Regions from separate parts of the Methylobacterium sp. Leaf89 genome, predicted to be linked through region 3. Evidence: predicted binding sites of a transcription regulator. Region 3 holds the regulator's gene; each other region holds the start of a gene.
The links. Region 3 encodes PhoB, which activates phosphate uptake and scavenging genes when phosphate is short. Its sites were predicted from a motif close to TGTCATNNANCTGTCAT; they were not measured.

Region 1: the regulator PhoB is predicted to act here: its motif matches at 1,365-1,381, upstream of ASF18_RS01470 (inorganic phosphate transporter).
Region 2: the regulator PhoB is predicted to act here: its motif matches at 3,030-3,046, upstream of ASF18_RS07855 (RNA degradosome polyphosphate kinase).

Annotation. Positions count from the first base shown of each region.
Region 1 is NZ_LMML01000003.1:210,214-220,835, reverse strand. It holds gene ASF18_RS01480 (hypothetical protein) at 253-867, shown strand; gene ASF18_RS01475 (GcrA family cell cycle regulator) at 948-1,181, opposite strand; gene ASF18_RS01470 (inorganic phosphate transporter) at 1,639-3,279, shown strand; gene ASF18_RS01465 (hypothetical protein) at 3,706-4,035, shown strand; gene ASF18_RS01460 (ABC transporter permease) at 4,181-4,933, shown strand; gene ASF18_RS01455 (ABC transporter ATP-binding protein) at 4,935-5,708, shown strand; gene ASF18_RS01450 (DUF2842 domain-containing protein) at 5,847-6,065, shown strand; gene ASF18_RS01445 (hypothetical protein) at 6,189-6,599, shown strand; gene ASF18_RS01440 (polysaccharide deacetylase family protein) at 6,605-7,645, opposite strand; gene ASF18_RS01435 (GNAT family N-acetyltransferase) at 7,945-9,099, shown strand; gene ASF18_RS01430 (exopolysaccharide transport family protein) at 9,182-10,622, opposite strand, start outside.
Region 2 is NZ_LMML01000013.1:30,361-40,982, forward strand. It holds gene purM (phosphoribosylformylglycinamidine cyclo-ligase) at 1-886, opposite strand, end outside; gene ASF18_RS07845 (AI-2E family transporter) at 1,139-2,230, shown strand; gene ASF18_RS07850 (hypothetical protein) at 2,231-2,995, shown strand; gene ASF18_RS07855 (RNA degradosome polyphosphate kinase) at 3,116-5,536, shown strand; gene ppx (exopolyphosphatase) at 5,559-7,106, shown strand; gene ASF18_RS07865 (hypothetical protein) at 7,159-7,488, shown strand; gene ASF18_RS07870 (SAM-dependent methyltransferase) at 7,817-8,524, shown strand; gene ASF18_RS07875 (acetamidase/formamidase family protein) at 8,544-9,989, opposite strand; gene ASF18_RS07880 (helix-turn-helix transcriptional regulator) at 10,195-10,622, shown strand, end outside.
Region 3 is NZ_LMML01000008.1:33,209-43,830, forward strand. It holds gene ASF18_RS03580 (SDR family oxidoreductase) at 1-526, shown strand, start outside; gene ASF18_RS03585 (matrixin family metalloprotease) at 619-1,647, shown strand; gene ASF18_RS22785 (DUF262 domain-containing protein) at 1,773-2,870, shown strand; gene phoB (phosphate regulon transcriptional regulator PhoB) at 3,677-4,381, opposite strand; gene phoU (phosphate signaling complex protein PhoU) at 4,412-5,137, opposite strand; gene pstB (phosphate ABC transporter ATP-binding protein PstB) at 5,224-6,042, opposite strand; gene pstA (phosphate ABC transporter permease PstA) at 6,095-6,985, opposite strand; gene pstC (phosphate ABC transporter permease subunit PstC) at 7,019-7,993, opposite strand; gene pstS (phosphate ABC transporter substrate-binding protein PstS) at 8,219-9,256, opposite strand; gene ASF18_RS03620 (CoA ester lyase) at 9,596-10,483, shown strand; gene dut (dUTP diphosphatase) at 10,480-10,622, shown strand, end outside.

The DNA.
Region 1 (10,622 bases), on a different contig from region 3:
CGGCAATGCCGGGTTGCCCGACCTTTCCCATGCCTGGAGCGGCGAGGCCAGATGCCGGGCCCTCGCGGACAGCTGTGTCCTGCGGCACCCAGGTGGTTGCCGTACGTGGACGAACTCTTAAGGTTTCGCTAAGTTTCCCGTGACGGGGCCAATGTCGGCGTCCGATCCGCCAAGTTTCCGCCGGTGGACGGTCCGCAGATCTTGGCGCGGCATGAACATCGATTGCAGCGTAAGACTCGTTGGGAGATTCCCATGACGTTCGCAGCCCTCCGCCGCCTCGGGTTCCTCGCTCTGATGCTGGGATTTCTGCCCGTCCTGGCGCATGCGCAGACGCCACCGTCCTCCGCTTCCGGGCGGACCTGGACCGACCCGCCGCCCCGGGGGACCGACGAGGCCAAGGCTCCGTTGGCCAAGGCTTCGCTGGCCAAATCCTCGCAGACCAAGGCTCCGGTCACCAAGCCCGAGGCGCCCGAGCAGGCGGCCGCGGCGCCTGCCGAGGCGCGGCGCCCGACGCACGCGGCGGTCCGGACGCCGAAAAGCGCGCGTGGGAATACCCAAGCACGCGTGCGGGTCGCGCGCCCAACGGCATCCCCGGCGCGTCGTCCTGCCGTCCGGACGGTGGCGCGCGCCCAAGACCGCCAGGACCCCGCCGTCCGGCGCGTCACGACGCGCCCGCCGGTGATGCGCTACAGCTACGGCGTCGTCCCGGAATCGACTGGCCCGTTCGGGTACGAGGACGACCGGGCCCGCCGGATCCGCCAGGCCCAGGAGGCCGGGTACCTCGTGGTGCGGTCCCGCAGCGTCGAGTTCCCCGACGGCCGGCGCCTACGCACCTATCGCCCCTACGAGGAGGAGGGCGACGACTAGGATGCGACCGGTTCCGCATAGGAAAACCCCGCCGGGGGACCGACGGGGTTGGGGTGAGCGCGCGATGGGACGTCTGCGGATCAGCGCAGGCGGCCGGGCCGGGCCGGCTCGAACACGATGCGGCGGTGGAACGCGCACCAGCTCTTGCCGTCCGGCGCCGGGGCGCCGCAGCAGACGGCGCGGTCGTTGGGCTCGCCGATGATGAATTTGCACACGAAGGCACCGGACTGCGCGAACGGCACCCGCAACTCGGCGGAGGGTTCGGCGATGGCATCGGCCTCGCCGACCTGTGACATGCGGACAAGCTGGTTCATGGATCGAATGACTCGCGGACTGGCTTTCGCGGGCGGGGCCCTGCGGCGTGTGACGGATCGGGAGCGTGTCGCCTTCGGGAGGGCCTCTCCCCTGCATGGACACAGCGGGCGACCCGCGGACATGAATGGGAAGAATCGCGGACCTTGCGCAGGTCGGAAGCGCGGCCAGACCGGACACGACAGCGTCATGATGCTGTTATATCTGGGGTTTGCCCCTCGGCAAACAAGTGCTGATGCATGTGTGTGTTGCAGCGCACAGGTTTCGGGCCGCTTTCTTGAGCCGCTGCGGGCCGGGCCGGCAGCCGTTACGAACCAAGAATGGGTTTCATCCCGGCCGCTGCCAGGAGGCCACCGGCTGTCATCGTCCTGAGACGGAACCGTCATAGAGCCCGGGACGCGCGGGGATCCTGCCGGGATCGACCCGCAGCGGCGATCGCCCAGCCGGGAGACCCGAATCATGGCCGATGCGATCGCCCCCGGACTCCGCCCGGTGCCGCAGGCGGAACCGGGCCGCCGCCCGGGCCCGAACCTCGACGGCCGCATCCCCGTCTCGGGCCTCCTGGCCTTCGCCCTCGTCCTCCTCGGCGGCCTCGCCTATGCTGGCTACAGCCTGATCCACGACATGAACGCGGTCGGCGAGACGCCGCTCGCGCTGGGGGCCTTCGCCCTCCTCGCCCTGGCCCTCCTGATCGCCCTGGCCTTCGAGTTCGTGAACGGCTTCCACGACACCGCCAACGCGGTGGCGACGGTGATCTACACCCACGCACTCCCGCCGGTGGTGGCGGTGATCTGGTCCGGCGCCTTCAACTTCCTGGGCGTCATGCTGTCCTCCGGCGCGGTGGCCTACGCCATCGTCACCCTGCTGCCGGTGGAGCTTATCCTGCAGGTCGGCTCGTCCGCCGGCTACGCGATGATCTTCGCGTTGCTGATCGCCGCGATTCTGTGGAACCTCGGCACCTGGGCGCTCGGCCTGCCGAACTCCTCCTCCCACGCCCTGATCGGTTCGGTGATCGGCGTCGGCCTCGCCAACCAGTTGATGGCGCCCGAGGGCCAGGGCACCTCCGGGGTCGAGTGGGGACAGGCCGTGACGGTGCTGGAGGGGCTGCTGTTCTCACCCGTCCTCGGCTTCGTCCTGGCGGCCCTGCTGCTCGTGGCCATGAAGGCGGTGGTCCGGCGCCGGGACCTCTACGAGGCCCCCGCAGGCGAGGCCCCGCCCCCGCTCTGGATCCGCGGCCTCCTCATCCTCACGTGCACCCTGGTGTCGTTCTTCCACGGCGGCAACGACGGCCAGAAGGGCATGGGCCTGATCATGCTGATCCTGATCGGCGCGGCCCCCACCGCCTACGCCCTCAACCGCACCATGTCGGACGACATGACGCCGGTCTTCGTGCAGCAGTCGCGGGACGCCCGCACGGTGTTCGCCGCCCGGGCCGCGGGTGCGGCCCGTCCCGATGCGGCGGCCGCCCGGGCCCAGGTCGGCGAGGCCCTGCGGACGAAGGCGCTGAACACCCCCGCCGTCTATGCGGCGCTGGCCGCCCTCTCGGACGACATCGCCGCCTCGGTGCAGCGCCACGGCGCGATCCGCCAGGTGCCGGCCGCCGCCACCCCGAACCTGCGCAACGACATGTACCTCGCCGCCGACGCGGTGCGGCTGCTGCCGGCCGCCGGCGCCAGCTTCCCGGAGGCCGAGGGCAAGGTACTCAAGGCCTACGAGGGCCTGCTCAACGACGGCACCCGCTACATCCCCACCTGGGTGAAGGTCTGCGTCGCCCTGGCGCTCGGCCTCGGCACCCTGGTCGGCTGGAAGCGCATCGTCGTCACGGTGGGCGAGCGCATCGGCAAGACCCACCTCACCTACGCCCAGGGCGCCTCGGCCGAGATGGTGGCCGCCGGCACCATCGGGCTGGCCGAGCTCTACGGATTGCCCGTCTCCACCACCCACATCCTGTCGAGCGGCGTCGCCGGCACCATGGCGGCCAACGGCTCGGGCCTGCAGGTCGCCACCGTGCGCAACATGGCGCTTGCCTGGGTGCTGACCCTGCCGGCGGCCATCACCCTGGCGGGCGGGCTGTTCGTCATCCTGCGGCACGTGTTCTGACGACGAGGGCGCATCGCGTCCCACCCCCCTGTTCCCAGGGGTCGATCCAGCCCGACGCGGCCCCCCGTGGATAGGGTGATCGCAGGGGAGGACGCGCCGCCATTCCGGGGCGCCGCAGGCGAGCCCGGACCCGAAGGGGCAGCGGCGTGCGATCCAGGGTCGCCGCCCGTCGATGGTCCTGCACACCTGTGTGTCTGGATCCGGAGCGGCGCGGCCCCGGGATGACGGGGGGTGCAAGCGGGTTTCCGGCACGACGAACCCCCGCCGGGACAATCGCCGACGGAGCCCCCGGGAGCGATGACGGACCCCAACGGCCTCCGGGGCGGCGGGCCTATGGGGGCGGCCCCCTGCTTTCTTGAGGTCGCGCGGCGCTGCGTGTAGGTCGGGGACAGGCTCGACCCGGTTCGGACGGCCGCCAGGGACCCCATGCGCGTCTTCCTCACCGGCACGGCCGGCTTCATCGGCGACCCGTTCGCACGGCGCCTCCGCGACGCGGATCACGCGGTCGCGGGCTTGGCTGGCCTCCGCGACGATGACGACGTCGCCCTGGCGCGGGCGCGCCGCGCCGGCCGCGTCGGCGCACCCGGCGCGATCGCGGCGCTGCGGAGGCCTGCAGGGCGTCACCGTCTGTTCGCCTCCACCGGCCTGTTCGCCTCCACCGGCCCGGCCCAGGGTGGCCCAGCGCCCGGCCGGTCCCGCGAGACCGCCTCCGTCGTGAGGCCGCGGACCCGCGCCGCCGCCTCTGGCGGGGCCTGAATGCCCTCACCCGTCCCTCCGCATCCGCTCCGGCCGGCTGCGCCGCGATGCCTTCACAACCCACGAGCCCGATGACCCCCAGACCCCTCCTACCGCGGCACCGCCCCCGCTCCGGTCCGGCCCGCAGCCTGCCGGGGCGCCGGCCATGATGGCCCTGCGCTCCACCGCCCTGGCGGCGGCCGGACTCCTCGCCTTCCTGCTGTTCTGGGAAGCGATGCCGCGCCTCGGCCTGATCAACCCGGCCTTCCTGCCGCCGCCGAGCACGATCCCGGCCGCCTTCCTCAACGAGGTGCGCCTCGGCGTCTGGCGTGAGGCGGTGCTGTCGAGCTTGAGCCACTACGTGACCGGCCTCGCCGTCGGCGCGGGGGCGGGTATCGCCCTCGGCCTCCTCAGCGGCATGTTCCGCTGGTTCGAAGCCGCCACCGCCTGGATCGTGCGCCTGCTGCGTCCGATTCCCGGGCTGGCCTGGGTGCCGTTCGCCATCATCTGGTTCGGCGTCCAGCCGGAGGCCGCCGTCTTCATCATCGCCATCGGCGTGTTCTGGATCGTCTTCTTCGCGACGCAGGGGGCGGTGCGCGGCGTCGACCGCGACCTCGTCGAGGTGGCGCAGGCCTTCGGCTTCGGCTCGCCCTGGTCCCGGCTCACCAAGATCCTGCTCCCGGCCGCGACACCGGGCATCCTCGTCGGCCTGCGCACGGCGCTGGGCCAGGCCTGGATGGCGGTGGTGGCCGCCGAGATCTTCGGCGTGCCCGGCGTCGGCGCCCGGATGATGCAGGCCTCCAGCCTGCTCTCCACCGACATCGTCGTCGTCTATATGCTCACCATGGCCGCCCTCTACGGCCTGTTCGACACGGCCTTCGTCGCCCTCCAGGGGTGGCTCCTACGGTGGCGCGCCTGAGATGCCCGAATCGATCACGCCTGAGCCGATCATTTCCATCGCGGGCCTGAGCCTCGCCTACGCGCGCGCCGGCACCCGGACCGTCATCCTGGAGGACCTCGACCTCGACGTGGCCCGCGGCGAGTTCCTCGTCATCGTCGGCGAATCCGGGGTCGGCAAGTCCACCGTCCTGCGCGTGCTGATCGGCCTGGCCAAGCCGAGCTCGGGCACCGTGCGCCTCCGCGCCCGCCCCGACTGCCGCACGCCGATGGCCCTGGTCTTCCAGGATGCGCGGCTGCTGCCCTGGCGGCGGGTCGTCGCCAACGTCGCCTTCGGGCTCGAGGGCAGCGGCCTGTCCAAGGCCGAGCGCCTGGCCAAGGCGCAGGCGATGCTCGACCTCGTGGGCCTCGGCGACCTCGGCCAGCGCTGGCCGCACCAGCTCTCCGGCGGCCAGCGCCAGCGCGTCGCCATCGCCCGGGCGCTGGCCGTCGACCCGGACGTGCTCCTCATGGACGAGCCGTTCTCGGCGCTCGACAGCTTCACCCGCGAGGGCCTTCAGGATGAATTGCAGCGCATCCAGGCGGCGACGGGCAAGACCATCCTGTTCGTGACCCACGACATCGACGAGGCCGTGACCCTTGCCGACCGGGTCGTCGTGCTCGCCGGCAGCCCCGGCCGGCTGGCGGCCGAGATGCCCGTGACGGTGCCCCGGCCCCGCCGCCGCCGCGACGCCGCCCTGCAGGAGGCCGCCCGGCAATTGCGGATGGAGCTGTCGAACCGCTCGGCGGAGCTCTGAGGCGAAGGGTTACGGCAAGGAGCCTGGAAAGAAGCCCCGGGGCGGGATGCGAAAAGGGTCGCGGGCCCGGCCGTTGCCATCGCTCGCCCGGCGCTCTACCCCCCTGGGAGACACCCGTTCGCTTCGAGGACCAGGCCGATGCGCCGCCGCACCCGCTCGCTGATCGGCACGATCGTGATGCTGGCCTTCATCATCATCTACGCGCCGCTGGCCATGGCGCTGGCCGACAGCCGGATCTCCGAGACCCCGGCGGCCGTGCAGGCGGTGCTTTACGCCCTGCTGGGCATCGCCTGGATCTTCCCGCTGATGCCGCTCATCAGCTGGATGGGCAAGAACGACGCCGGGGATCGGGGCTGAGGGTGCTGGAACCGGGGAGAACCTCCGGACCGGCAAGAAAACGGCGGCCGGCGTCGGGTTTTCGCCGCACTCGGGCGCCAGACACGCGCCGTGTCATTCGTTAAAAGGCCGTCGTCCCGCTCAATGCCACGCCTGTGCACGCCCTCGCTTCTGCTCGGCCTCGCGATCCTGTCGGCCCTCCCCCTCCTGGCGGTGCGTCCCGCGCAGGCGCAGGGGGCGCCCCGCTCGGTCTCCGACTGCGAGCGCCTGAAGAACGACCTCGCCTACAACCAGTGCCTCGCCCTGTTCGGCCCGGCCGCCAGGAACGTCGCCGGCGGCGTCTCCGCCGGCGCCGCCTCGGCCGAGGTCGCCAACGCGCTGGCGGCGATCCCCCAGAGCATCGCCGCGAGCGCCGCGGCGACGGGGGCGGCGATCGCCTCCATCGGCCATCGCACGCGGCGCGGCCGCCATGCCCGCCACGGCCGCCAGAGCGTCAGCTTCGCCATCGCGGGCGGCGAGAGCCGCGCCTCTCGCCGACACCGCCGCCGGCGCTGAGGGCTTCAAGCGACGTTGAGCCGGCGGCCCCTGTTCCAGGCCAGGAACGGCACCCCCGAGAGCAGGGCCGAGAGCGCGGCCTCCGTCTGGTGGTGGCCGTTCACCGAGACCCGCGGCAGCGCGTGCAGGTGGTCCGCATGGGCGGCGAAGAGGTGGCCCGGCCGGGTCGTGACCGCCGTGGCGAAGCCGAGGTCCCGGGCGAGGGCGAAGTCGCGCGGGCCGGCTGAGGTCGGATCGCCCACCGGGTAGGACAGGTGCGTGACCGGGCGGCCGAGTTCGGCCGCGATCCGCGCCCGCCCCTCCGCGATCTCCCGGCGTGCGACGGCCTCGCCGTGCTTGGCCAGCATCGGGTGGCTGATCGTGTGGGCGCCGAAGGTGACGAGGGGGTCGCGGCCGAGATCCCGCAGCTCGGACCAGGACAGGCAGAGCCCGCCGGCCATGCGCCCCGGCGCCAGGCCGGCCTCGGCGCAGAGGGCGGCGATACCCGCAAGGAGCCGCGCCTCCGGGCCCGATCGCAGCCGCCGATAGACGGCCGCGAAGGCGGCGGATTTCTCGTGGGCGTCGCGGGCCGGCAGGTCGAGGCCCGCCTCCGGCACCCGGACCCGATCCAGGCGGCGGATCGCCTCTTCCAGTTCGAGCCACCACAGGCGCCCCTGTCCGCTCGCGAAGTCGCTGGTGACGAACAGCGTCCAGGGCGCCCCGTGCCGCCGCAGGATCGGGGCCGCGTGTTCGGCATTGTCGCGATAGCCGTCGTCGAAGGTGAGCACGACGAAGGGGCGCCCGCCCGCGGCGAGGCGCTCCGGAAGGGCGTCGAGGCCAAGGATCTCGAAGCCGCGCCGGCGCACCAGCGCCAGGGTACGGTCGAGGAAATCCGGGGTGATGGCCAGGAGCCCGTTGGGGTCGTAGGGCCCCGGACGCCCGGGGCGGACGTGGTGGAAGGTCAGGATCAGCCCGCGCCCGCGCGCCACCGGCCCGAGCCAGAGGTCCGCCCGGCTCGCCGCGATGGCCCGGAAGCCGGCGGCGAACAGGCGGTGGCGTCGGCTCAAGGGGGGCGCCGGGGCGGCAGGGGGCTGCGTCGCGGACGTCTGGGTCGCGGGGGTCTCAGGAGCGGACATGGTGAATCCGTTTCGGCCTCGCCCCAGGGGACCACACCAACCGGCAAGGTTTCGTTACCCACGCGCGCAGACAGCGGGAGCGTGGCGCCCCGGCGTCACCGCCGGGTTAAGGGCTGTGGGGCCAGGGTCGGCCCAGACGTCCGGCGGATCCCGATCCGCCGGTCACCCAGGATGATGGCAAGGATGATGGCATGGCCGTTCTCGCCCATGAACTGACCGGAGCCGGAGCGATGCGGGCACGGGTGCGGCCCCGCCTCGCCGCGGAGGTCTTCCACGATCTGGCCGCCGCCGAGGCCCTGTGGCGCGCCCTGGAGGCCGATCCGGCCGTGCTGGCCACGCCCTACCAGCGCTTCGACTGGGTCGCGGCCTTCGCCCGGACCGCGCCGGGCGCGGACCTGCGGATCGTGGTCCTGCGCGATGCGGCCGGGCGTCCCCGCGTGCTCCTCCCCCTCGTGGTCGCCCGCGAGGGCGGGGCGACCGTGGCCCGGGTGGTGGGCGCGAAGCACGCCAACTACCACATGCCGCTCTTCGCCTCGCGCGAGGCGGCGGCGATGCCCCCGGAGGACCTCGCCGAGGCCCTGCACCGGCTCGGCCGGGAGGCCGGGATCGACGTCTTCGCCCTCTCGCACCAGCCCCGCTTCTGGGACGGCGCGGCCAATCCCCTGCATCACCGGGCCGAGCCGGCCCCGAGCGACGGCTACGGGCTGATCCTCGGCCCCGATCCGGACGCGACGCTGAAGCGCGTCTTCAGCAGCGACGCCCGCAAGAAGCTCCGCGCCAAGGAGCGCAAGCTGGTGGAGGCCTTCGGGCCCGTGGCCTGCCGGCGCGCAGAGACCCCCGAGGAGACCGAGGCCTTTCTCGCCGCGTTCTACGCCCAGAAGGCCGCGCGCTTCGCCGCCATGGGTCTCGCCGACCCTTATGCCGATCCGGCGGTGCGCGACTTCCTCGCCCGGGCGGCCTCCCCGGCGGGCGGGTCGGTCCTCGAGGTGACGGCCCTCGTCGCCACCGAGACCGGCCGCATCTTCGCGGTCTTCGCCGGGGCGGTCGACGCCCAGCGCTACAGCGGCATGTTCACCGCCTTCGACGCCGACCCGGCCGTGAGCCGGTCGAGCCCCGGCGACATCCTGCTGCACCACCTCATCGGCGACCAGACGGCCCGGGGCCGCCGGACCTTCGACCTCGGCGTGGGCGAGGCCCGCTACAAGAGCAGCATCTGCGACGAGACCATCGAACTGGGCGAGGTCGCCCTGCCGGTGACCCTGCGCGGCCAGGCCTTCGCCCTCCGGACCGTCGCGGCCGCCCGCCTCAAGCGGCGCATCAAGCGCGACCCGCGCCTGATGGCCCTGGTGACGCGCCTGCGCCGGCGCCGGGCGGCGGCGGAGTAGCGGGGTCCCGCCGGACGCGCGGCACCGCCCCTCGCGGATGCGGGGGGCGGTGCCGGCGGGACGGACGCCCGGGTGGGCCGGCTCAGGCGGCCGAGAGGCGCAGGGGCATCGCCTCGTCGGCGAAGGCGGGCGCCTCGGGGGCCAGGGCCGCGGCGGCGTGGTCCTGGGCCACCAGGATCTGGGCGGCGCCGGAGGCCTCGGCCAGGGCGTAGAGGTCGAGGAGGTCGGCATCCTCGGGGTCGCGGTCCGAGGCGACGATCGCCGTATCCATGAGGCTGCCCGCCACCGCCAAGATGTCGCGGGCGGTGCGGGCCTGCGGCGTGCCGAGGCGGCACACCACCCAGTCATAGGCCTGGGCCAGGGCGTCGAGGGTGATCGCCAGGGCCTGCGGCTCCTCGGCCAGGATGGCCGCGTCCACGAAGCCCCGCGGGATCGCATGCAGGCGCGAGCCGGGGATCGACTGGATCACGTCGAGGAAGGCGGCCTCGCCCGCCACCAGGTCGGTGAGGCCCACCTCGTCCGCACCGCAGGCGGGGCCGTTGAGATCGAGCACCACGACGCTCGCGGCGCCGGCCGCGAGGCTGCTGCCGAGGCTGACGGCAAGGCCCGCCTCCAGCCGCCTGGCCGGCACGGCCTCGATCACCAGGACCGCGCGGCCCGCGCCGGACCGGGCCGGGCCCGCGCCGGTGCGCAGGCGGGCGATGAGCGGGTCGAGGGCGTAGGCGCCCGCGTCGGCGGGGGCCGGGACGGAGGTCCGGGCGGAGGTCGCGGCGGCCTCGGCCGCTTCGGTCCGTGCCGGGGCGAGGGTCGGCCGGGCAGGCGCCGCCTCGGCCGTCGGGGCCGCGCCTTCGGCCACCGGCGGGGCCGCCCCGGAGCCGCCGGCCTGTGCCGTGGCGGCGGCTCCCGGCCGCGCGAGGGCGAGGGAGGCTTCGGGGAAGGCGAAGGGCTGGCGGCCATAGGCGGGGCGCTCGGCCTCCCCCTCGGAGTCCGCCTCGTGCCGCCGGCGGCGGCCCGGGCCGTCGGGGTCGCCGAGGAGGTGGTGGGCGATCACGCCGCCCATGGAGAACAGCAGGCCGAGCACCGCCGCCAGGAGGACGATCGGCAGCTTCTTGGGGAAGGACGGCGTCTCCGGCGTGATGGCGCGCGAGACCACGCGGGCATCGGCCGGGGCCGCGCTCTCGGCGTCGCGGGCCGAGGCCTCGCGGTAGCGGGCGAGGTAGGATTCGAGCTGCTCGCGCTGGGCCTTGGCCTCGCGCTCCAGGGCCCGCAGCTGGACCTCGCTGGAATTGCCCTTCGAGACCACGTCGCGCTGGGCGTCGACGGCGGCGTTCAGGCTCTCGACCCGGGCCTCGGCGATGCGGGCATCGTTCTCCAGGGTGCGGACCACGCGCTCGGCCGTGGCCTTGATCTGGGCGTCGAGGTCGGAGATCTGCGCGGTCAGTTCCTTGATGCGCGGGTGGGCGGACAGGAGGGTCCGGGATTCCAGGGCGAGCTGGTTGCGCAGGGTGATACGCTGCTCGACG
Region 2 (10,622 bases), on a different contig from region 3:
CGACTCCGCCGACCTCCGACAGCCAGCCGAAGACCGGGGGCGGGATGATCGCGTCGAGGTCGATGCTGATGCCGACGCCGTCGGGCAGCACCCGGGGCAGGTTGTCAGGGAAACCGCCGCCGGTGATGTGGGCGAGGGCCTTGATCCCATCGGTGGTGCGCAGGGCCGCCAGCAGCGGCTTGACGTAGATCTGGGTTGGCTCCAGCAGGGCCTCGCCGAGGGTCCGGGCAGGCTCGAAGGGCGCGGGATCGTCGTAGGACAGGCCGCTCTTCTCGACGATGCGGCGCACCAGCGAAAAGCCGTTGGAATGGACGCCCGAGGACGGCAGGCCCAGGACGACATCGCCGGGCACGATGTTGCCGCGCGGCAGCAGGGTCCCGCGCTCGGCCGCCCCGACGCTGAAGCCGGCCAGATCGTAATCGGAGCCGTCGTAGAGGCCCGGCATCTCGGCAGTCTCGCCACCGATCAGCGCACAGCCGGCGAGCCGGCACCCGGCCGCGATGCCGCGCACGATGTCGGCGCCCACCCCCGGCACCAGCTTGGCGGTAGCGAAATAGTCGAGGAAGAACAGCGGCTCGGCGCCCTGTACGATGATGTCGTTGACGCACATGGCCACGAGATCGATGCCGATGGTGTCGTGCCGGTTCGTCTCGATGGCAATCTTCACCTTGGTGCCGACGCCGTCATTGGCCGCCACCAGGATCGGATCCTTGAAACCTGCGGCCTTCAGATCGAACAGGCCGCCGAACCCGCCGATCTCGGCATCCGCCCCCGGCCGGCGCGTGGCGCGCACCAGCGGCTTGATCGTCTCGACCATGGCGTTGCCGGCATCGATGTCGACGCCCGCGTCCGCGTAGGTCATTCCGTGTCTGGGCTCGCCGGTCATCCGCGCCGCTCTCCGAAGGTCCGTGTTCCGCGACCTCTAACCGCTCCCGCGCGCCTTCGCGAGTCCGTCCTCGCAGCGAGCGCATCGCAGGTCGCGGGGATTCGCACCAAGGTCCGCAGCCGAGGCTCCGACAGCGGCGCACGCGAAACGTCGGCATGCGCCCTGCAGCCTTGACCGCGTCCCCTCCCGTTCCCACTGTTGATCCGCGAACGGCGACGTCGCGCACACGACGATTGGAACGGGGAACGGCCGATGCGCGGCAGGGCGATGATCGGGCTGATGGCCCTCGTGGGCGTCGCCCTCCTGCTCTATCTGCTCTCCGACGTCATGCTGCCCTTCGTGGCGGGCCTCGCGTTGGCCTACCTCCTCGACCCGATCGCGGACCGACTCGAGCGCCTCGGGCTCGGGCGGCTTTCGGCCTCGCTCCTCATCCTCGCGGTCTTCGTCGTCGGGCTCGTGGTGGCCCTTCTTCTCGTGGTGCCGCTCGCCGCCAATCAGGTATCCGCCCTCGTGGCGACTCTGCCCGGTATGGTCTCGCGGCTGCAGGGCATCCTCGCCGAACGGGCCGGCCCTCTGCTGCAGCGGGTGGGAGGCGCCGACGTGCTCACCGATCTGCAGTCGCAGGTCGGCACCTTGGTGGGACAGGGCAGCACCTGGTTCCTGACCTTCCTGAAATCCTTGTGGTCGGGCAGCCAAGCGCTGATCTCCATCGCATCGCTCCTCGTCGTCACGCCGGTGGTGGCATTCTACCTCCTCGTCGATTGGGACCGGATGATCGCGACCCTCGACGGCTGGGTGCCTCCCCGGCATCGCCCGGTGGTCCGGCGCCTCGGGCGCGAGATCGACGGGGCGGTGACGGGGTTCGTCCGCGGGCAGACCCTGGTCTGCCTCATCCTCGGCACCTTCTACGCCGTCGGCCTCTTCTTCGTCGGATTGAACTTCGGCGTCCTCATCGGCCTGATCGCCGGCTTCCTCACCTTTATCCCCTACGTGGGGACGCTGACCGGCTTCCTGCTCTCGGTCGGGGTCGCCCTGGCGCAGTTCTGGCCAGGTTCCGACTGGCTGCATATCGGCCTGACCATCGGGGTGTTCGTGGTGGGACAGTTCCTCGAAGGCAACATCATCTCGCCCAAGCTCGTGGGCGAATCGGTGGGTCTTCATCCGGTCTGGCTGATGTTCGCACTCCTCGCCTTCGGCTCGCTGTTCGGATTCCTCGGGCTGTTGCTGGCCGTTCCGGTGGCGGCGTCCATCGGCGTGCTGGTCCGCTTCGTCCTGGAGCGTTACCTCCAGAGTCCGCTCTACTACGCGGACGCACCCGCGCTCCTGTCGAAGCCTGAACCCTGAATGGCAACCCGCGACACCGTCCCCCCGAAGCAGCTGGCCTTCGACCTGCCGGCCGACCCGCGCTACGGCCGCGAGGACTTCCTCGTGGGCCCGGCCAACGAGGCCGCCTATACGCTGGTCGAGGCTTGGCCCAACTGGCCCGACACGGTGTGCCTGCTCACCGGACCACCGGGGAGCGGCAAGAGCCATCTCGCCTCGATCTGGGCGACCCGCTCCCACGCCTGGACGGCCCAGGCTTCGGAGATCACCGCTGCGACGGTGCCGCGCTTCCTCTCCAACGGCGCCCTGGTGATCGAGGACATCGACCGAGTGGGAGCGGACGGGAGCGCGCCCCGCGACGAGGCGGCCCTGTTCCACCTCCTCAACCTCGCGCGCGAACGGGGCTGCCCGGTGCTGGTCACTTCCGCCACCTCGGTGGAGGGGCTGGGCCTGACGACGGCGGACCTGCGTTCCCGCCTGCGCCTCGCTCCCGGCGCCACCATCCTGCCCCCGGACGACGCCCTGTTGCGCGCGGTCCTCGTCAAGCTGTTCGTCGACCGGCAGCTGGTGGTGGATCTCGCCATCGTGGAGGCTCTGGCCCTGCGGATCGACCGCTCCCTCGGGCGCGCCCGAGAAGTGGTCACCGCCCTGGACCGGGATGCCCTCAGCCGGGGTCGACGCATCACCAAGCCACTGGCGCTGGCAGTGCTGGAGCGCCTTGGCTTCGGGGCCGAAGAACCGGAGGACGAGGACGAGACGGATCCCGGGGATCATGCCCCGATCTGACGGCGGCCTGGCTACACGACCAACGGCCGAAGATCGTCATGCAACCGTCACAAACGCCGGCCCGGCCCATGTTACGACGCCGACCCTCGAAGACCTGTAGGAGACGAACTCTTGGCGGACATGGACTCGGACACGACCGCATCGGATGCCGGAACCCCGCGTGTCACCGAGGGCCGTACGCGGGCTGCCCGGCCCGCCGCCCGGCGGACCGGGCAGCCCGCAGCGGTAGCCTCCAAACCTCAGCTGGGGAAGACGATCCGGGACGCGCTCGCGGATGCCAAGGCGCCCGTATCCAATGCCCTGCCCGATGCCGATCTCGACCTGCCGCCTCCCGGAGACCTGCCGCTCCCTCCCGCCGAGGGCTTCCCAGGTGCGGAGGCGCGTGATTCCGTGCGGGAGGCAGGGCTCGCCCTGCGCCACTCGCCCGAGCGCTTCGTCAACCGCGAACTGTCCTGGCTCCAGTTCAATCGCCGGGTGCTGGAGGAGGCCTCGAACGCCAACCACCCCCTCCTGGAGCAGGTCCGGTTCCTCTCAATCTCGGCCAACAACCTCGACGAATTCTTCATGGTGCGGGTCGCTGGCCTGCACGACCAGGTTCGTGCCGGTCTCGTCCTGCCCTCGCAGGACGGCCTGACCCCGGCCGAGCAGCTGGCGCGGGTGGGAACCGAGGTCTCTCGCCTCGCCCTCGACCAGCAGGCGCGCTGGCGCGAGCTGCGCGGTGAACTCCTCGGCGTCGGCATCGAGCTCATGGAGCCCGCGGGCCTGACCCAGGATCACAAGGCGTGGCTGGAGGACTACTTCCTCAACCACGTCTTTCCGGTCCTGACGCCGCTCGCCATCGATCCGGCGCACCCGTTCCCGTTCATCCCGAATCTCGGCTCCACCATCGCACTGATGCTGGTGCGCCCCCGCGACGGCCGGACCCTACGCGCGTTGATCCGTCTGCCAGCGGTGCTCGACCGCTTCGTGCGCCTGCCGGATGCCGAGAACGATGCAACCGCCCGCTTCATCGCCATCGAGCAGGTCATCGTGCTGTTCACCGGGCGGCTCTTCCCCGGCTATGCCTTGCGCGGACAGGGCGCGTTCCGCGTCATCCGCGACTCGGACCTCGAGATCGAGGAGGAGGCCGAGGATCTCGTCCTGCATTTCGAGACGGCCCTCAAGCAGCGCCGCCGCGGCGTCGTCATCCGGCTGGAGGTCGAGGCCGGGATGCCCGAGGACCTGCGTGCCTTCGTGGCCGACGAGCTCGAGATCAGCAGCGACGCGGTGATCTTCGTGGAGGGGATGCTCGCCCTCAACGAGCTGTCGCAGATCGTCGGCATCGATCGGCCGGACCTGAAGTTCAAGTCCTACAACCCCCGCTTCCCCGAGCGCATCCGCGAGAGCGGCGGCGACGTCTTCGCGGCGATCCGACAGAAGGACTTCATCGTCCACCACCCCTACGAATCCTTCGACGCGGTGGTGCAGTTCCTCGCCCAGGCCGCCCGCGACCCCAACGTGGTGGCGATCAAGCAGACGCTCTACCGCACCTCCTCGAACTCGCCGATCGTCGCGGCCCTGGCGGAGGCCGCCGAGCTCGGCAAGTCGGTGACGGCGCTGGTCGAGCTGAAGGCCCGCTTTGACGAGGAGGCCAACATCCGGTGGGCGCGCAACCTGGAGAAGGCCGGCGCGCAGGTCGTGTTCGGCTTCATTGAGCTCAAAACCCATGCCAAGCTGTCGATGGTGGTCCGGCGCGAGGGCGACCGCCTCGTCACCTACTGCCACGTCGGCACCGGCAACTACCATCCGATCACCGCGCGCATTTACACCGACCTGTCCTTCTTCACCGCCGATCCCGCCGTGGCGCGGGACGTCAGCCGGATCTTCAACTTCATCACCGGCTACGCCGAGCCCGCCGAGCTGGAGCGGATGTCGGTCTCGCCGTTGACCCTGAAACCGCGCCTCTTGGAGAACATCGAGGCGGAGGTGGCCCACGCGAAGGCCGGACGCCCGGCCGCGATCTGGATCAAATGCAACTCGCTGGTCGACCAGCAGATCATCGATGCGCTCTACGACGCCTCACAGGCGGGGGTCCAGATCGACTGCGTGGTGCGCGGCATCTGCTGTCTGCGCCCGGGAATCCCGGGGCTGTCGGAGACGATCCGCGTCAAATCGATCGTCGGGCGCTTCCTGGAGCATGGACGCATCTACTGCTTCGGCAACGGTGTCGGGCTGCCCCACCCCAAGGCCGTCGTCTACATCTCGTCAGCCGACCTGATGAGCCGGAATCTCGATCGCCGCGTCGAGGCGCTCCTGCCGATCACCAATCCAACGGTGCATCAGCAGGTGCTGGACCAGATCATGCTGGCCAATCTCCTCGACAACCGCCAAAGCTGGCGTGTACTGGCGTCTGGTGCCAGCGAACGGATCCAACCTGCCGAAGGGGAGGAGCCGTTCAATGCGCACAAGTATTTCATGACGAATCCGAGCCTCTCCGGGCGCGGCAAGTCGTCGAAGAAGTCGAGCCCGCGCGCCCTGAGCCGACGCGCGCAGCGTGGCTGACGGACCGTCCAGAGGAGCCCGCATGGGCCTCGACCCAGCCCGCCCCGCGCCCGTCCAGGGCATCCCCTTGTCCGGGGCCGGGGACCACATCGAGCCGGTGGCGATCATCGACATCGGCTCGAACTCGGTACGGCTCGTCGCCTATGACGGCCTGACCCGGGCGCCCACTCCGCTCTATAACGAGAAGGTGCTGTGCGGCCTCGGCCGCAACGTGCTCTCCACGGGCCGCCTCAACGAGGAGGCGGTGCGCCGGGCACTGGTCGCGCTCGCGCGCTTCCGCGTGCTGTGCGAAACCATGCGCGTGTCGCGCACCTTCGTGCTGGCCACCGCCGCCGCGCGCGACGCCGAGAACGGCCAGGAATTTCTCGCCGCGGCGGAAGCCGCCTGCGGCCAGCGCATCGAACTGCTCTCCGGCCGGCGCGAGGCCGAGCTCTCGGCGCTCGGCGTCATCTCGGGCTTCCACGCGCCCGACGGGGTCGTGGGCGACCTCGGCGGGGGCTCCCTGGAACTGGTGGATGTGCGCGGGGCCACGGTGGGGATGGGCGTGACGATGCCGCTCGGCGGCCTTGCCCTCCAGGATCTCTCGGGCGGCTCGGTCAAGAAGGCCCTCAAGATCGTCCGCGAGAACCTGAAGAAGGCGGCGCCCCAGCTGGAGACCCTGCGCGGGCGCAGCTTCTACGCCGTCGGGGGGACGTGGCGCGCGCTCGCGCGGCTGCACCAATCGGCCCGGGGATACCCGCTGCACGTCATGCACGGCTACAGCGTCGAGCCGTCGGACGAGCTGAACTTCCTCGAAGTGGTGGAGCGCACCGACGCGGCCCTGCTGCAGGATGTGGAGAGCGTCTCCGAAGCGCGCCGTCCCCTCCTCGCTTACGGGGCCGTGGTGCTGGAAGAGATCATCCGGATCGGACGTCCGCGCGAGCTTGCCGTCTCCGCCAGCGGCGTGCGCGAGGGCCTGCTCTACGAGCAGCTCGACCGCGACGCACGCCTTGCCGACCCGCTGCTGGCGGCGGCGGCCGAATTGAACACCTTGCGTGCCCGCTCGCCGGGCCATGCGGAGGACCTCATCACCTGGAGCGACCGCTTCATCGCCAGCCTCGATCAACCGGAGACTGCCGACGAGCGTCGCCTGCGCCACGCAGCCTGCCTCCTGTCCGATATCGGCTGGCGGGCGCACCCGGATTACCGCGGCGAGCAGAGCGTCAACGTGATCACCCACGCGGCTTTCGTCGGGATCGACCATCCAGGCCGGGCCTATCTGGCACTGGCCATCTACTTCCGCCACGAGGGAATCGCCCCCGAGAAGGCGAGCCCGATGCTGCGCAACCTGGCGGGCCCCCGCCTGTTCGAGCGCGCCCGTCTGCTCGGCGCCCTGCTGCGCCTCGCCTTTCCGCTCTCGGCCGGCATGGCGGGAGCCCTCGGGCGGATTCCCGTCACCATCGAGAGTGGCCGGGTGACGCTGACCCTTCCCGCGGACCTGGGTTCCCTTCCCGGTGATCGGATCCTCAACCGGGTGCGCGGTCTCGGTCGCCTGTTCGGCCTCGAAGGCCGGATCGTCGCAGCGGATTGAACCAAAACACAAGCGGAACCGTTTTCCGCGTCCGGCAAGGAGAATTACGGACATGAAGTCACTCTGTGCAGCGGCGGTTCTGGGGCTGACGGTCCTCGGCTCGGTGAGCCCTGTCCTGGCCCAGCCCTACCGCGGATACGAAGACGGCTATCGCGGCCGCGACGACGGATATCGGGGTAGGGACGACGGATATCGCGATCGCGATGGCGATTTCCGGGACCGCGGCCGCGGCTCCGGCCGACGGGACTATGGCTTCGACGAGGCCGAATACCTGCGCTGCAACCCCGATGTCCGCCGGGCCGTCAATCGCGGCCAGATGGAATCCGGCGCCGCACATTATCGGGTCTTCGGCCGTCGGGAAGGTCGGCGCCTGAGCTGCTGACGCACGCGATCGAAGTCGGCAACTCGGGGCGACGTCTCCGAGGGGCCGGCCCCGGTTCTGAGCCCAGGCTCCGTATAACTTCGTTCGGAGGGCACGAGCTGGGAGGCGGCAGCGAGAGCCGTGGCTCCGCCTCGGTTAATCTGTCTGTGCGGTCGAGACATCCCCGAGCAAAGACCGGGAGCCGCCGGACCGCCCGGATCGCGGGCTCAAGCCTCTCGCTCGGAACGTGGCGCTCGCGACCGGGACCCGCCCCGGTCGGTTCGGGGCGGCCCCTTGAGTCAGAAGGGCCTGACAGCGATGACGTGTTTCCAGGATCATTTTTCGGCCCATGCGGCCGAGTATGCAGCGCACCGACGGACCTAATCAGGGGGCCCTAGCCGATGCGCTCGCGGATGCCGCGCCGGGGCAGTACGTGGCCCTCGATTGCACCTGCGGCACCGGGCAGCTCTCAGTCCTGCTTGCCGATCGATTCGAACACGTCATCGCCGCGGATGCGAGCGCCGCGCAGGTTGCCCCTGCGAGGCCGCATGCCCGCGTCGCCTACAGCGTGGCGCCCGCCGAGCGGAGCGGTCAGCCGGCGGCGCGCGCGGCCTCGTGCCGGTCGCGCAGGCAGCCCACTGGCTCGAACTTCCGACCTTCTACACCGAGATGCGACGGGTCGCGCATCCTGGCGCTCATCACATACTGGGTGCTGCACATCGATGATGCGGCGATCGATGCCGTGACGCAGCGCTTCTATGGCGGAACCCTCGGCCCCTATTGGCCGCCCAAGCGCCGCCACGTCGAAGACGGCTATCGCATGCTCCCGTTCCCCTTCCCGGCCGTTGCGATGCCAGAACTTGCCATCAGGCTGTCCTGGGGACGCTCCGAGCTGATCGGCTACACGGAGACCTGGTCGGCGGTCCGGGCATTGGAAACGGCGTTGGGCCGGGCGCTCATCACGGCATTCCAGGATGCCCTGGCCGCGGCCTGGGGCGCCCCCACCGTGCAGCGGGACATCCGTTGGCCCCTGTCCGTGCGCGCCGGTCGACTCTGACCGGCGCGAAGGCTGCGGATCAGGTTACCCGCACCGGGAAGATCGATTTCTTCACGATGGCGTGGACGCCCCAATTGCCGTCCACCACCTGGGTGATGCCGAAATCCACCGCGACGGACATGAGGGAGATCGCTTCGTCCTCGGTCAGTCCGTGTCCATGCATCAGGAACCGGCGCATCTTGCGGAAGGCATCGCGCATGGCGAGGTCGATGGAGGATTGGGCGAAGATCGCGGTCTGCGCATCGGGCCCGAGATCGGCCAGATAGTTCGGGTAGCTGAAGCCCGAGAGCACCCAATCGTCGGCCGTCTCGATCATCGGGAAATCGAGGGTCTCAAGGGCCGTGCCCGGAAGGTCCGCCTTCTTGTGCAGGATGAACTGGAAGGTGCCGGTGAGCGAGCACTCGATGGCGGTGCCGCAGAGTTCGGAATCGCCCTGGCTCGCATGGGGGTCACCCACCGAGAACAGGGCGCCCGGCACGGCGACAGGATAGTAGAGGGTCGCGCCCTTGCCGATGCGCCAGTTGTCGATGTTGCCGCCGGTGTAGCTCGGCGGGATCGAGTTCACCATCTCGGCTTCCTTGGGTGCCAAGCCCATCGTCCCGAAATGCGGTCGGATCGGCACGCGGAAGCCCTTGAGCGCATCGAAATTGCGCTGCGTGCGGGTGTGGTCCACCGGCAGGCCCGGATAGTCGATGGTCGGGTGGTCGACACCGGACGGGTCCGTCACGCCCGGCCAGCGAAAGCTGTAGACCGCCTGTGCCCAATCGCGCGCGCCCGTGGCATCGACCTCGTAGATCGTCACCACCTCGCGGGGCCGATCACCGGTGATCATGTCCTTGTAGTGGTAACCCCAGTTCGCGGCGGCGTTGCTCCCGAAGGTGCGGCCCTTGAAGGTCGGGTTGGCCGAGGGGCGGGGCATCACGTCCAGGATGCGGACCTCGAGGACATCGCCGGGCTCGGCTCCACGGATCGCCACCGGGCCGGTACAGATATGCACGCCGAGGCCGCCGCCGGGTCCGAATTTGGTGTCCTCCGGGCCGGCCCCGCGCCGGGCGACGCCCTTCTTCTCCTTTGTCCAGAGAAAGACGCTCTCTGCACCGGGATCGCCGTTGACCATGCGCTCGGCGTCGTCGTTGGCATGGTGCGTCAGGGTTTCGATGGTGACGTAATCGCCGGAATCGATCTCGATCTGCGGTTTCAGGCTGCGGCTGAAATAGCCCCAATGCACGGTCTCGGCCGTGGCCGGCAGGTGGTAATGCGCCGTCCGCTTGGGGCCACGCTGCGCGCTCGCCTGGGCAAGGGCGACACCGGGCAACGTGAGGCCACCGGCCATCAGAGCGGCGGCGCCACCCGAAGCGACGAAGCCGCTTTTCAGGAAGGCCCGCCGCTCCGGTTCGAGGTCGCCCAGCAGGCGCCGCCGGTGCTCGGGAAAGTGGCTACAACTCGGATCGTCACCTTGGCACATCGCGATCTCCCGCCTAACCCATTCAGCAGGAATATTGCATGCAAAGCAGCGGCCACGCTTCCCGGCCCGGAACATTTCGGCAACGAGTCGGACGCTCCTGCGTTTGTTCCTCGGGCGAACGGATTCGTTCGCGTGAGGGGCGCCGACGCACCCGGGCGTCCTCTCCGGTGTCGGCGCCGCTTCTGTACACAGGATGCCAAAACCTTTGACGACGGGTGTCGACCGTTCTCAGCTGCACCAAATCATCGCCGGGCTCTCCGAGGGCGTGATCCTCATCGAGCCCGATCAGCGCATTGCCTGGGCCAATGCGGCCGCCCTCGCGATGCATGGGGCGGCTGACCTCGCCGAACTGGGCGGAACGGTCTCGGCATTTCGCGAGACCTTTGTCCTGCGCTACCGCAACAACCACGTCATCACGCGCACGCCGATCGAGCGCGTTCTCGCCGGCGAGACCTTCGATGAGGTCATCGTCAATGTCCGACGAACGGACCGGCCCGAATTCGATGTGATGCAGCGCATCCGCAGCCTCATCATCAGAGATGCGGCGGGCAAGCCCGATTGCCTCGTGCTGATCCTGGCCGACGTCACCTCGCAATTCGCAGCCGAAGAACGATTCGAGAAGACATTCAACGC
Region 3 (10,622 bases):
GCCGTTCTTCGAGATCCCGGACGAGGACTGGCAGCGGTTCTTCGAGACCAACGTGATGAGCGGCGTGCGCCTCGCGCGGGCCTACACCCCCGGCATGGTCGCGCGCGGCTGGGGCCGGGTGGTCTTCATCTCCAGCGAATCCGGCGTGAACATCCCGGTGGAGATGGTCCATTACGGGATGACGAAGACCGCCCAGCTCGCCGTGGCCCGGGGGCTCGCCGAGACCGTGTCGGGCAGCGGCGTCACCGTGAACAGCGTGCTGCCGGGGCCGACCCTGTCCGAGGGGGTCGCCGATTTCATGAAGAGCATGGCGCAGGGGCAGGACGGCGGAGCCGGGGGCGCCGTCGACCTCGACGCTGCCGGCCGCGCCTTCGTGGCCGAGCACCGCCCGACCTCGCTGATCGGCCGCCTCGCCACCGTCGAGGAGGTCGCCAGCATGGTCGCCTACATCTGCAGCCCGGCCGCCAGCGCCACCAGCGGGGCGGCGCTGCGCGTCGATGGCGGCGTGGTGCGCAGCATCGTGTGAGGACGCGCCGCCCCGACGCGTGGCGGCCGGTCCGGTAAGGATTTCGCAACCTCTGCCGCCGACCCTGGCCCGAACGCACGGGAGGGCGGTCGATGGGGGATTATGCGCTGGAAGGTCCGCGATGGGGAACGGGCGCGGCAGGCACGGGCGGCGGCACCGTCACCTGGGCCGTCGACGGCACGATCCCCACCGGCTTCGTGAGCCTCCTCCAGGCCGCCTTCGCCACCTGGGCCGCCGCCGCCGACATCGCCTTCCAGCAGGTGGCCGCGACGGCCAACGCCCAGATCGACTTCACCCTCGGGGGGATCGACGGGCTCGGCAAGACCCTGGGCTACGCCACCTATTCCTACAGCGGCCAGCGCATGCAGTCCGCGGAGGTGACCTTCGACAGCGGCGAGGGCTGGCACGCCTCCGGCGCCCGCATCGTCGGCACCCAGAACGTGGATCTCTCCCTGGTGGCGTTGCACGAGATCGGCCACGCGCTCGGCCTCGACCATTACGACGCCAAGCCCGAGGTGATGAACGCCATCCTCGACAGGGGCATCACGACCCTGGCGGCCGGCGACATCGCCGGGATCCAGGCCCTGTACGGTGCGCCGCCCGCCCCGGTGGTGGCCGCGGCGGCACAGACGAGCCCGGTCGCCGGCACCGCCGTCACGGCGGTCTATCGGTTCTACGACACCCATACGGGGGATCACTTCTACACCACGAGCACGGCCGAGAAGGCGCAGATCGAAAAGACGCTGCCGTGGTTCACCTACGAGGGCACCCCGTGGGCGGCCCCGGCCCAGGGCGCCGACACGGTGGACGTGTTCCGGTTCTTCGACACGGCCTCGAACGCCCACTTCTTCACGACGAGCGTCGCCGAGCGGGACCAGGTCCTCAAGACGGCGCCGACCTACACGTACGAGGGCGTGGCCTTCGAGGCCTACGCGGATGCGGGCGCCCCCGGCGGCCTGACCCTGGAGCGCTTCTACAACACCCAGACCGGCCAGCATCACTTCGCCGGCAGTGCCGAGGAAGCCAACGGCATCAACCACGGCGCCGCCGGTCCGGGCTGGGTCGACGAGGGCAAGGCCTTCACCGTCCACCTGCCCACCGACGCGATGATTTTCGCCTGAACAACGATCCGAATAATTTCACGTGACAAGCCACGGCGAGCGCTGCACGAACGAGACCATTCCTGATTCGCAATGACGAATCTTGGTTAGTTTTAGCTACCCGTCTTTTGCCTGAGAAGGTCCTTATGTCTTTAGACAAAGAAATTGAGCGCGGCGCACTTAGTGTAGCGACGGATTCTTATGACATGTCCGTTGGCGAACTGATGAACGTATATCGAGACAATGAACTTATAGTCAATCCAGAATTTCAGCGCCTATTTAGGTGGACACTTTATCAGAAAAGCCATTTTATAGAGTCGCTGCTCATTGGCATTCCTATCCCGTCAATATTTGTGTTCGAACAGGCATCTGGCGCCTGGGAACTCATTGATGGACTGCAACGAGTATCAACAATTCTTGAATTCGCAGGATTATTGCGAAATTCCGCTGGCAGAAAATCGCAACCATCAGTTCTGCAGGCGACCAGAACTTTGCCGTCTCTTGCAAATACTACTTGGGATGATGGACCAGCAGGCACAACTGCTCTTACGCCGGCTCAACAGATCTCAATAAAACGTGCCCGCATTGGCGTCCAAATTCTCAAAAAGACCAGCGACACAAAAGCAAAATACGATCTATTTCAGCGCCTCAACAGTCATGGATCTCAAGCGAATGATCAGGAGCTCAGGAACTGTGTAATTGTCATGCTCAACAGAGATCTATTTGCGGAAATCAAACGACTTGCCTCCGATCGACGCTTCAAAGCGATCATGCAGCCGAGCGAACGTGGAATAGAAACTCAAGCCCTGATGGACTACGTAACCCGCTTTTTGGTATTCATGTTTGTCGATTACGACAAAAGGTGGGATATAGAAGAGTACCTCAATAACGGTGTTATAGAAATTGCAGATGAGGATGGAAGCAATTGGCAATCTCTCATAAAAATATTTGAGGAAACAATCGATTTAGTTCACTCTACAGGTGAGCCAAATATACTGAAACGTTATCGAAACGGGACCTTCAGCGGTAAAGTTGGCCAAGCAGGTTTTGAAGCAATCTTTTTGGGAGTTGCTCAAAATAGAAAAGCGATCCTAAGAAAATCCAATCCCGGAGGTTTTGTATTGCAAAGAGCAAAAGATCTCTGGACACGAGCCGAAGTCAGTGATTTTACTAAGGGTGGTGTTAGAGGCACAACTCGGATTCAAAAAACTCTTCCATTTGGCAGAGAATGGTTTCAGCAGTGAAACCAGTAACGCCGAGCGCCCTGCAGGAGATTCTGGATACCGATCTTGTATGGAGGCGAAAAGAGCTAACATCACTAATTACTACTATGAGAAGCACAGATCTTGCAACTAAAGTTGTGCTTATCCGAGCCGCGGTGCCACTCCTCTATGCGCATTGGGAGGGCTTTGGCCGCGCGTGTTTCCAACGGTATCTTGAGCATGTAAGTTACAAGAACGTAAAATATAAAGATCTACACCCAGCCTTTTATTACTTATATAATTTAAACCGACTACAGGAAATTGGTAGAGCACCTGCTAAAACCGCAGTCATGCTCCTCCCACAAGTTATGCAGGCAAGAGACAATATAAATAGAAATGCGTTCCGAAAAATGATAGACACAAAGTCAAATTTGCGGTTCGAGGTTTTGGAACAATTGTGTTCAATGACGGGAATAGATCCAACACCCTTTTTTGAAGACGAGGTTTTTATAAATTTTGAATTGTGCGATCCTAGGAATGAGATTGCACATGGATCTTCTGCATCCCCATCGGAGACCACGTTAATTAAACGCCGAGATAGAGCGTTTGGCATAATGACAAAACTGCAAACCGCTCTTGTAAATGCAGCTATAAATAAAAGCTACAAAGCATAACCTGAAGACTTACTTTCTCAGACATTGTATTTCAAATATTTCATTTCGAAAAATAGAATTCATCCGCAGTAAAATCAATACCCTCTTGAATACAACTCGAAGAAATCTACATATTATAAAATATTAGTATTTGATGTATAAGTTATAATTTTAAAGTCTTTTATGCTGCCCTTTCTACTCGGCGTCGGCCTCGAACATCTCGTCGAAGGAGTAGCCCGAGCCGCGGACCGTGCGGATCGGGTCGCTCTGGCGCGGGCGGTTCAGGGCCTTGCGCAGGCGCCCGACATGGACGTCGACCGTGCGCTCGTCGATGTAGACGTCGTGGCCCCAGACGCCGTCGAGGAGCTGCTCGCGCGAGAACACCCGGCCGGGGCTCTGCATCAGGAATTCGAGGAGCTTGAACTCGGTCGGCCCGAGATGGATCTCGCGGCCTTCCCGGCGGATGCGGTGGCTGACCCGGTCGAGCTCGATGTCGCCGGCCACCAGCAGGTTGGCGACGTGGGCCGGCTTGGCCCGGCGCAGCAGGGCGCGGACCCGGGCGAGGAGCTCCGGCACCGAGAACGGCTTCACGATGTAGTCGTCGGCGCCCGTTCCGAGGCCCCGGATGCGGTCGCCCTCCTCGCCCCGCGCCGTGAGCATGATGACCGGCAGCCGCTCGGTCTCGCGCCGGGCGCGGATGCGGCGGCAGAGCTCGATCCCCGACAGGGCCGGCAGCATCCAGTCGAGCAGGACGAGGTCGGGCACCTGCTCCTGCAGGCGCAGGTCCGCCTCGTCGCCGCGGGCGGCCGAGTCGACGATGAACCCCTCGGCCTCGAGGTTGTAGCGGAGGAGGAGGGTCAGGGCCTCCTCGTCCTCGACGATCAGGATACGCGTACTCATCGTGCGCTTTCGATCAGACCGGCACGGGGGTCAGGCCGCGCCGGGCATGTCCACGGTGGCGTAGTTGGACGCGTCGTTCTTCGGGCGCTCGCGCTCGGCCAGGAGGTTCTCGCCGGTGACGAGGTAGTGGATCGTCTCGGCGATGTTGGTGGTGTGGTCGCCGATGCGCTCGATGTTCTTGGCCACGAACAGGAGATGCGTGCAGAACGAGATGTTGCGCGGGTCCTCCATCATGTAGGTCAGGAGCTCGCGGAACAGGGAATTGTAGAGGGCGTCGATGGCGTCGTCGCGCTCCCAGACGTCGAGGGCCGCCTTGGTGTCGCGGCTGGCATAGGCGTCGAGGACGTCCTTGAGCTGCTCCTGCACCAGGTCGCTCATGTGCTGGACGCCGATGACGATCTTCTGCGGCTGGATCTGGTCGGCGATCGCCACGACGCGCTTGGCGACGTTCTTGGCGAGGTCGCCGATGCGTTCGAGATCGTTCGACACGCGGATCGCCGTCACGGTCTCGCGCAGGTCGATGGCCAGGGGCTGGCGCCGGGCGATGAGCAGGATCGCCCGCTCCTCGATCTCGCGCTGGAGGGTATCGAGGCGGGCGTCGGCGGCGATCACCGCCTGGGCCAGGGGCGCGTCCCGGCGCACCAGGGCCTCGCCGGCCTCGGTCATCATCTTCTCGGCGATGCCGCCCATCTCGGAGATCGAGCGGCGCAGGTCCTCGAGGTCCGTATCGTAGGATTTGACGATGTGGTCGGGCATGGGGTTCGCTCCTCGATCGGGCCCGCCTGTCCGGGGCCCGCCCTGGCGGTGATGGGGGACGCGGGCCGAGACCGGCCGGCGGAGGATCAGCCGAAGCGGCCGGTGATGTAGTCCTGCGTCTGGCGCTTTTCCGGATTCATGAAGATGCGCGTGGTGGGCCCGAACTCCACCAGTTCGCCGAGATACATGAAGGCGGTGAACTGCGAGATGCGCGCCGCCTGCTGCATGTTGTGCGTGACGATGACGATGGTGAATTCCGAACGCAGCTGCTCGATCAGCTCCTCGATGCGGCCCGTCGAGATCGGGTCGAGGGCCGAGGTCGGCTCGTCGAACAGGATCACCTCGGGGCGCTGGGCCACCGTGCGGGCGATGCAGAGGCGCTGCTGCTGGCCGCCCGAGAGGCCCATGCCGGATTGCTTGAGCTTGTCCTTCACCTCGTCCCAGAGGGCGGCCTTGCGCAGGGATTCCTCGACGCGCATGTCGAGGTCGGCCTTGGGCAGCTTCTCGTAGAGGCGCAGGCCGAAGGCGACGTTGTCGTAGATCGACATCGGGAACGGGGTCGGCTTCTGGAACACCATGCCGATGCGCGAGCGCAGCTCGTTCAGGTCGACCCCGGAATCCAGGACGTTCTGGCCGTCGAGGAGGATCTCCCCTTCCGCGCGCTGGTCCGGATACAGGCTGTAGATCCGGTTGAAGGTGCGCAACAGGGTGGACTTCCCGCAGCCCGACGGGCCGATCAGCGCCGTGACCTGGCGGTCGTGGAAGTTGAGGTTGACCGACTTCAGGCCGTGGAAGCTGCCGTAGTAGAAGTTCAGGTCCTTGACGGCGATGCGGACCGGTGAGGACTCGTCGGCCTTGTGGCGTCCGGTGAGCTGCGCGGACGTGATCCCGGGGGCGGCGTTCATCGGTTCAAGATCCTATCGGGCGAAGCGGCGGGGACAGGCGGCGCGCGGGTGGTCAGCGCGACCGCTCGGTCTTGATGACGAAGCGGGCCACGATCGACAGGGCGAGGATCGTGACGGTGATGAGGAGGGCGCCGGCCCAGGCGAGCTGCTGCCAGTTCGGATAGGGCGAGAGGGCGAACTGGTAGATCATCACGGGCAGGTTCGGCACGCCGCCCATCAGATTGGGGGCGAACCAGCTGTTGTTGTTAAGCGCGGTGAAGAGCAGCGGCGCGGTCTCGCCGGCGATGCGGGCCAGGGCCAGGATGATGCCGGTGACGATGCCGGCGCTGGCGCCGCGCCAGGTGATGCTCCGGATGACGATGGAGGGCGGGGCGCCCAGCGCGGCGCCGGCCTCGCGCAGGGTCGAGGGCACGAGTCGCAGCATGTCCTCGGTGGTGCGCACGATCACCGGGGTGGCGATGATGGCCAGCGCCACCGCGCCGGCCCAGCCGGAATAGGAGCCCATGGGGCGCACCATCAGCGTGTAGACGAACAGGCCGATGAGGATCGAGGGCGCCGAGAGCAGGATGTCGTTGAGGAAGCGGATGACGTCGGCGATCTTCGAGTTGCGGCCGTACTCGGCCAGGAACGTCCCCGCCATCACGCCGACGGGCGTCGCCACCAGGATGGCCAGGAGGGTCATCACCAGGCTGCCGAGGATCGCGTTGGCGATGCCGCCGCCCTCGGAACCGGGCCCCGGCGTCGGGGCGGTGAAGAGGGTCGGCGAGACGCCCTTGATGCCCTCGACCACCAGCATGAACAGGATCGAGCCGAGCACGACGATGCCCACCAGCGTGGCGATCGTGCTCGCCAGGATCAGGATCCGGTCGGCGACCCGGCGGCCGGGCCGGACCCGGCTGATCCGGGCCGGGGCGGCGGTGGTGAGGGGGTTCGCGGCGTCCATGATGCGGCTCCTGACGACTCGGTGAGGCTGGCCTCAGGCGACCTTCGCGCGGCGGGTGAGGAGGCGCGCGACGATCAGGACGAAGAAGGTGATGACGAAGAGGATGCAGCCGAGGGCCATCAGGGCGTTCAGCTGCATGCCGTCGGCCTCGTTGAACTCGTTGGCGATGCGCGAGGCGATGGTGGAGCCCGGGTCGAAGACCGAGCCCGAGAGGCGGTTGGCGTTGCCGATGACGAAGGTCACCGCCATGGTCTCGCCGAGCGCCCGGCCGAGGCCCAGCATGATGGCCCCGATGATGGAGACCGAGGCCTGGGGCACCAGCACGTGGCGCACCACCTCCCAGGTGGTGCAGCCGATGCCGTAGGCGCTCTCCCGCAGCACCGTCGGGATCTGGTCGAGCATGTCGCGGGTGATCGAGGCCACGAAGGGCACGATCATGATGGCCAGGATGATGCCCGCGGTGAGGATGCCGACGCCCGAGGGGACGCGGGCATAGAACAGGGTGCCGACGATCGGCATGCCCTCGACGAGGTTCGACACCGGCACCTGCACGAAGCGGGCGAAGAGCGGGGCGAACACGAACAGGCCCCACATGCCGTAGATGATGCTCGGCACCGAGGCGAGGAGCTCGATGGTCATCGAGACGGGCTTGCGGGCCCAGCCGGGGCAGAGCTGCGTCAGGTAGACGGCGATGCCGAGGGAGAGCGGCACGCCGATCAGCAGGGCGAGGACGGCCGAGGCCAGGGTCCCGACGATGGCCACAAGGCCGCCGTACTGCTCCTGCCCGATGTTCCAGACGCTGGAGGTGATGAAGCCGAGGCCGAATTCCCGGAAGGCCGGCCAGGCGCCGTACGCGATGGAGGCCAGGATGCCGGCCAGAAACAGGAGCACCAGGATCGCCGCGCCGTAGGAGGCCGCGCGGAACAGGCTGTCGCCGAGGCCGCCGGGCGTCTTGCGGGCCGCGGCGCGGCCCCGCGTCAGGGCGATCTGGTCAGTCAAGGCGGCCATCCGAATGTCTTCTCTTCACCGGGCGGCGTCCTACCCTGCGCCGGTCGTCGGCGCGAGGGGGGATCACCGGATCGTTGCCAAGGGGTGGCGATAGGGGGTGGCGAAGGGGGAGCCCGGCATCGCGACGCCGGGCCCGTCGGTCGCAGTCATTGGGGCGCGGTGGCTCGCCCCCTGGCCCCGCGGGCGGAGCGCCCGCGAGGTTCGGCTTCCCGGGTGAGGACGGGCCTACATGTTGAAGACGGGTTTGCCGTCCTTGCCCTTGATCTCCTTCCACGCGTCGTGGATCTGGCTGACGACGGTGTCGGGCAGCGGCACGTAGTCGAGGTCGACGGCGAGCTTGTCGCCGTTCTTGTAGGCCCAGTCGAAGAACTTCAGCACCTCGGCGGTGCGGGCCGCGTCGGCCGGGTCCTTGTGCACCAGGATGAAGGTGGCGGCGGTGATCGGCCAGGCGCCCTCGCCGCCCTCGTTGGTCAGCGAGATGCCGAAGCCGGGGGCGGCTTTCCAGTCGGCGCTGGCGGCGGCGGCCTGGAAGGCCTTGTCGTCGGGCTGCGGGAACTTGCCGGCCTTGTTCTGGATCAGGGCGTAGCTCAGCTTGTTCTGCTTGGCGTAGGCCGACTCGACGTAGCCGATGGCGTTCGGGACCTGCTTGACGGTGGCGGTGACGCCCTCGTTGCCCTTGCCGCCCTGGCCCACCGGCCAGCTGATCGTGGTGGCCGCGCCGTACTCCTTCTTCCAGGGCTCGGAGACCTGGGAGAGGTAGGTGGTGAAGATGTTGGTCGTGCCGGAGGCATCGGACCGGTAGACCGGGGTGATGTTGGCGTCGGGGAGCTTCAGCCCCTCGTTCAGCTTGGCGATCTTGGCGTCCGACCACTTGGCGATCTTGCCGGCGTAGATCTCGGCGATGACCTCGCCGGTGAGCTTCAGCTTGCCCGGCTCGACACCCGGGATATTCACCACGGTGACCACGCCGCCCATGACGGTCGGGAACTGGACGAGGCCGTCCTTCTCCAGGGCGGGGCCCTTCAGCGGCGCGTCGGTGGCGCCGAAATCGACGGTCTTGGCCTGGATCTGCTTGATGCCGCCGCCCGAGCCGATGGACTGGTAGTTCAGTCCGAGGCCGCTCTCCTTGCGATAGGCTTCGGCCCACTTGGAGTAGACCGGGAACGGGAAGGTGGCGCCGGCGCCGGTGATCTCGGCCGCCTGAGCGGGGGCGAGAGTGGCGAGGCCGAGGCCCACGAGGGCGGCGAGGGTCGTGAATTTCATCTGTGGTCTCCTTGAGGAGCGCGCATCGGCCCGGGCGCGGCGCCCGTGAGCCGTTGTGCACCGCGCCATACGGTCGGTTGGGCTAAGGCGGTATGACGATTGCGCGACAGTTCGATGACACGGGCCCCGGACAGGGGCGGACCGCCCGCGGCCGACGCGCTTTTCCGGGGAGGACGGGCCGGCGCTCGGTCCGCGTCGCCGCCTTGAATCGGGATTCGCGGGAGGCTATCGCCGGGGCCGAGGGCGAGTCGCTGCCGGTCGAGGCCTCGACCGGAACGGCGCGTCGCCGGGTGCGGACGTGCGGCGCCCGATTCCCGACCGTGCCTCGAGGGATGCGCCATGACCGAGATCCGCCCGCGCCGCAGCGTCCTGGCCATGCCGGGGTCGAATCCGCGCCTTCTCGTGAAGGCCCGCACCCTCCCCACCGACGTGGTGATGATCGACCTCGAGGACGGGGTGGCCCCCGAGACCCGCGCCGCGACGCGCGAGGCCGTGGCCCGCGCCGTGGCCGAGGGCGGCTTCGGCCCGCGCGAGGTGGTGGTGCGGATCAACGCCCTCGACACGCCCGACGGCGCGGACGACCTCGCCGCCATCGCGCCGGCCGGGCCGGACGCGATCGTGGTGCCGAAGGTGACGGGGGCCGACGCCCTGGTGGCGGTGGGCTCGCGCCTGCGCCGCCTCGGCGCCCCGGACCGGACCCGGACCTGGGCCATGATCGAGAGCCCGATGGCGATCCTGCACCTTGCCGAGATCGCCAGCTCGGCCCGGGACGTCGACACCCGGCTCGCCTGCCTCATGGTGGGGCCGAACGATCTGGCCAAGGCCAGCCGGCTGCGCCTCGGCGTGCCGGGCCGCCCCGCCCTGATGCCCTGGCTGATGAGCGTGATCGCGGCCGCGCGCGCCTACGAGATCGACGTCATCGACGGCATCTACAACGCGTTTCGCGATGCGCCCGGTTTCGCGGCCGAGTGCGCGCAGGGCCGCGATTGCGGCTTCGACGGCAAGATGCTGATCCATCCCGACCAGATCGCCCCGGCCAACGCCGCCTTCGGCCCCGAGGAGGCCGAGATCGCCTGGGCCCGGCGCATCCTCGCCGCCTTCGCCGAACCGGAGAACCGCACCCGCGGCGTCATCGGCCTCGACGGCCAGATGGTGGAGCGCCTGCACGCGGCCGAAGCCGCCCGCACCGTGGCCCTGGCCGACGCCATCGCGGCCCGGACGGCGTGAGCGCGGCCCTCGCCGTCGAGATCCGCCTCCTGGACGGCCGCCTCTCCGGCTGGGGCTTTCCGCGCTGGGGTTCGGCGGCCGCCGCGGGCCTCGACCTGCATGCCTGCCTCGACGCGCCGCTGGCGCTGGCGCCCCAGGG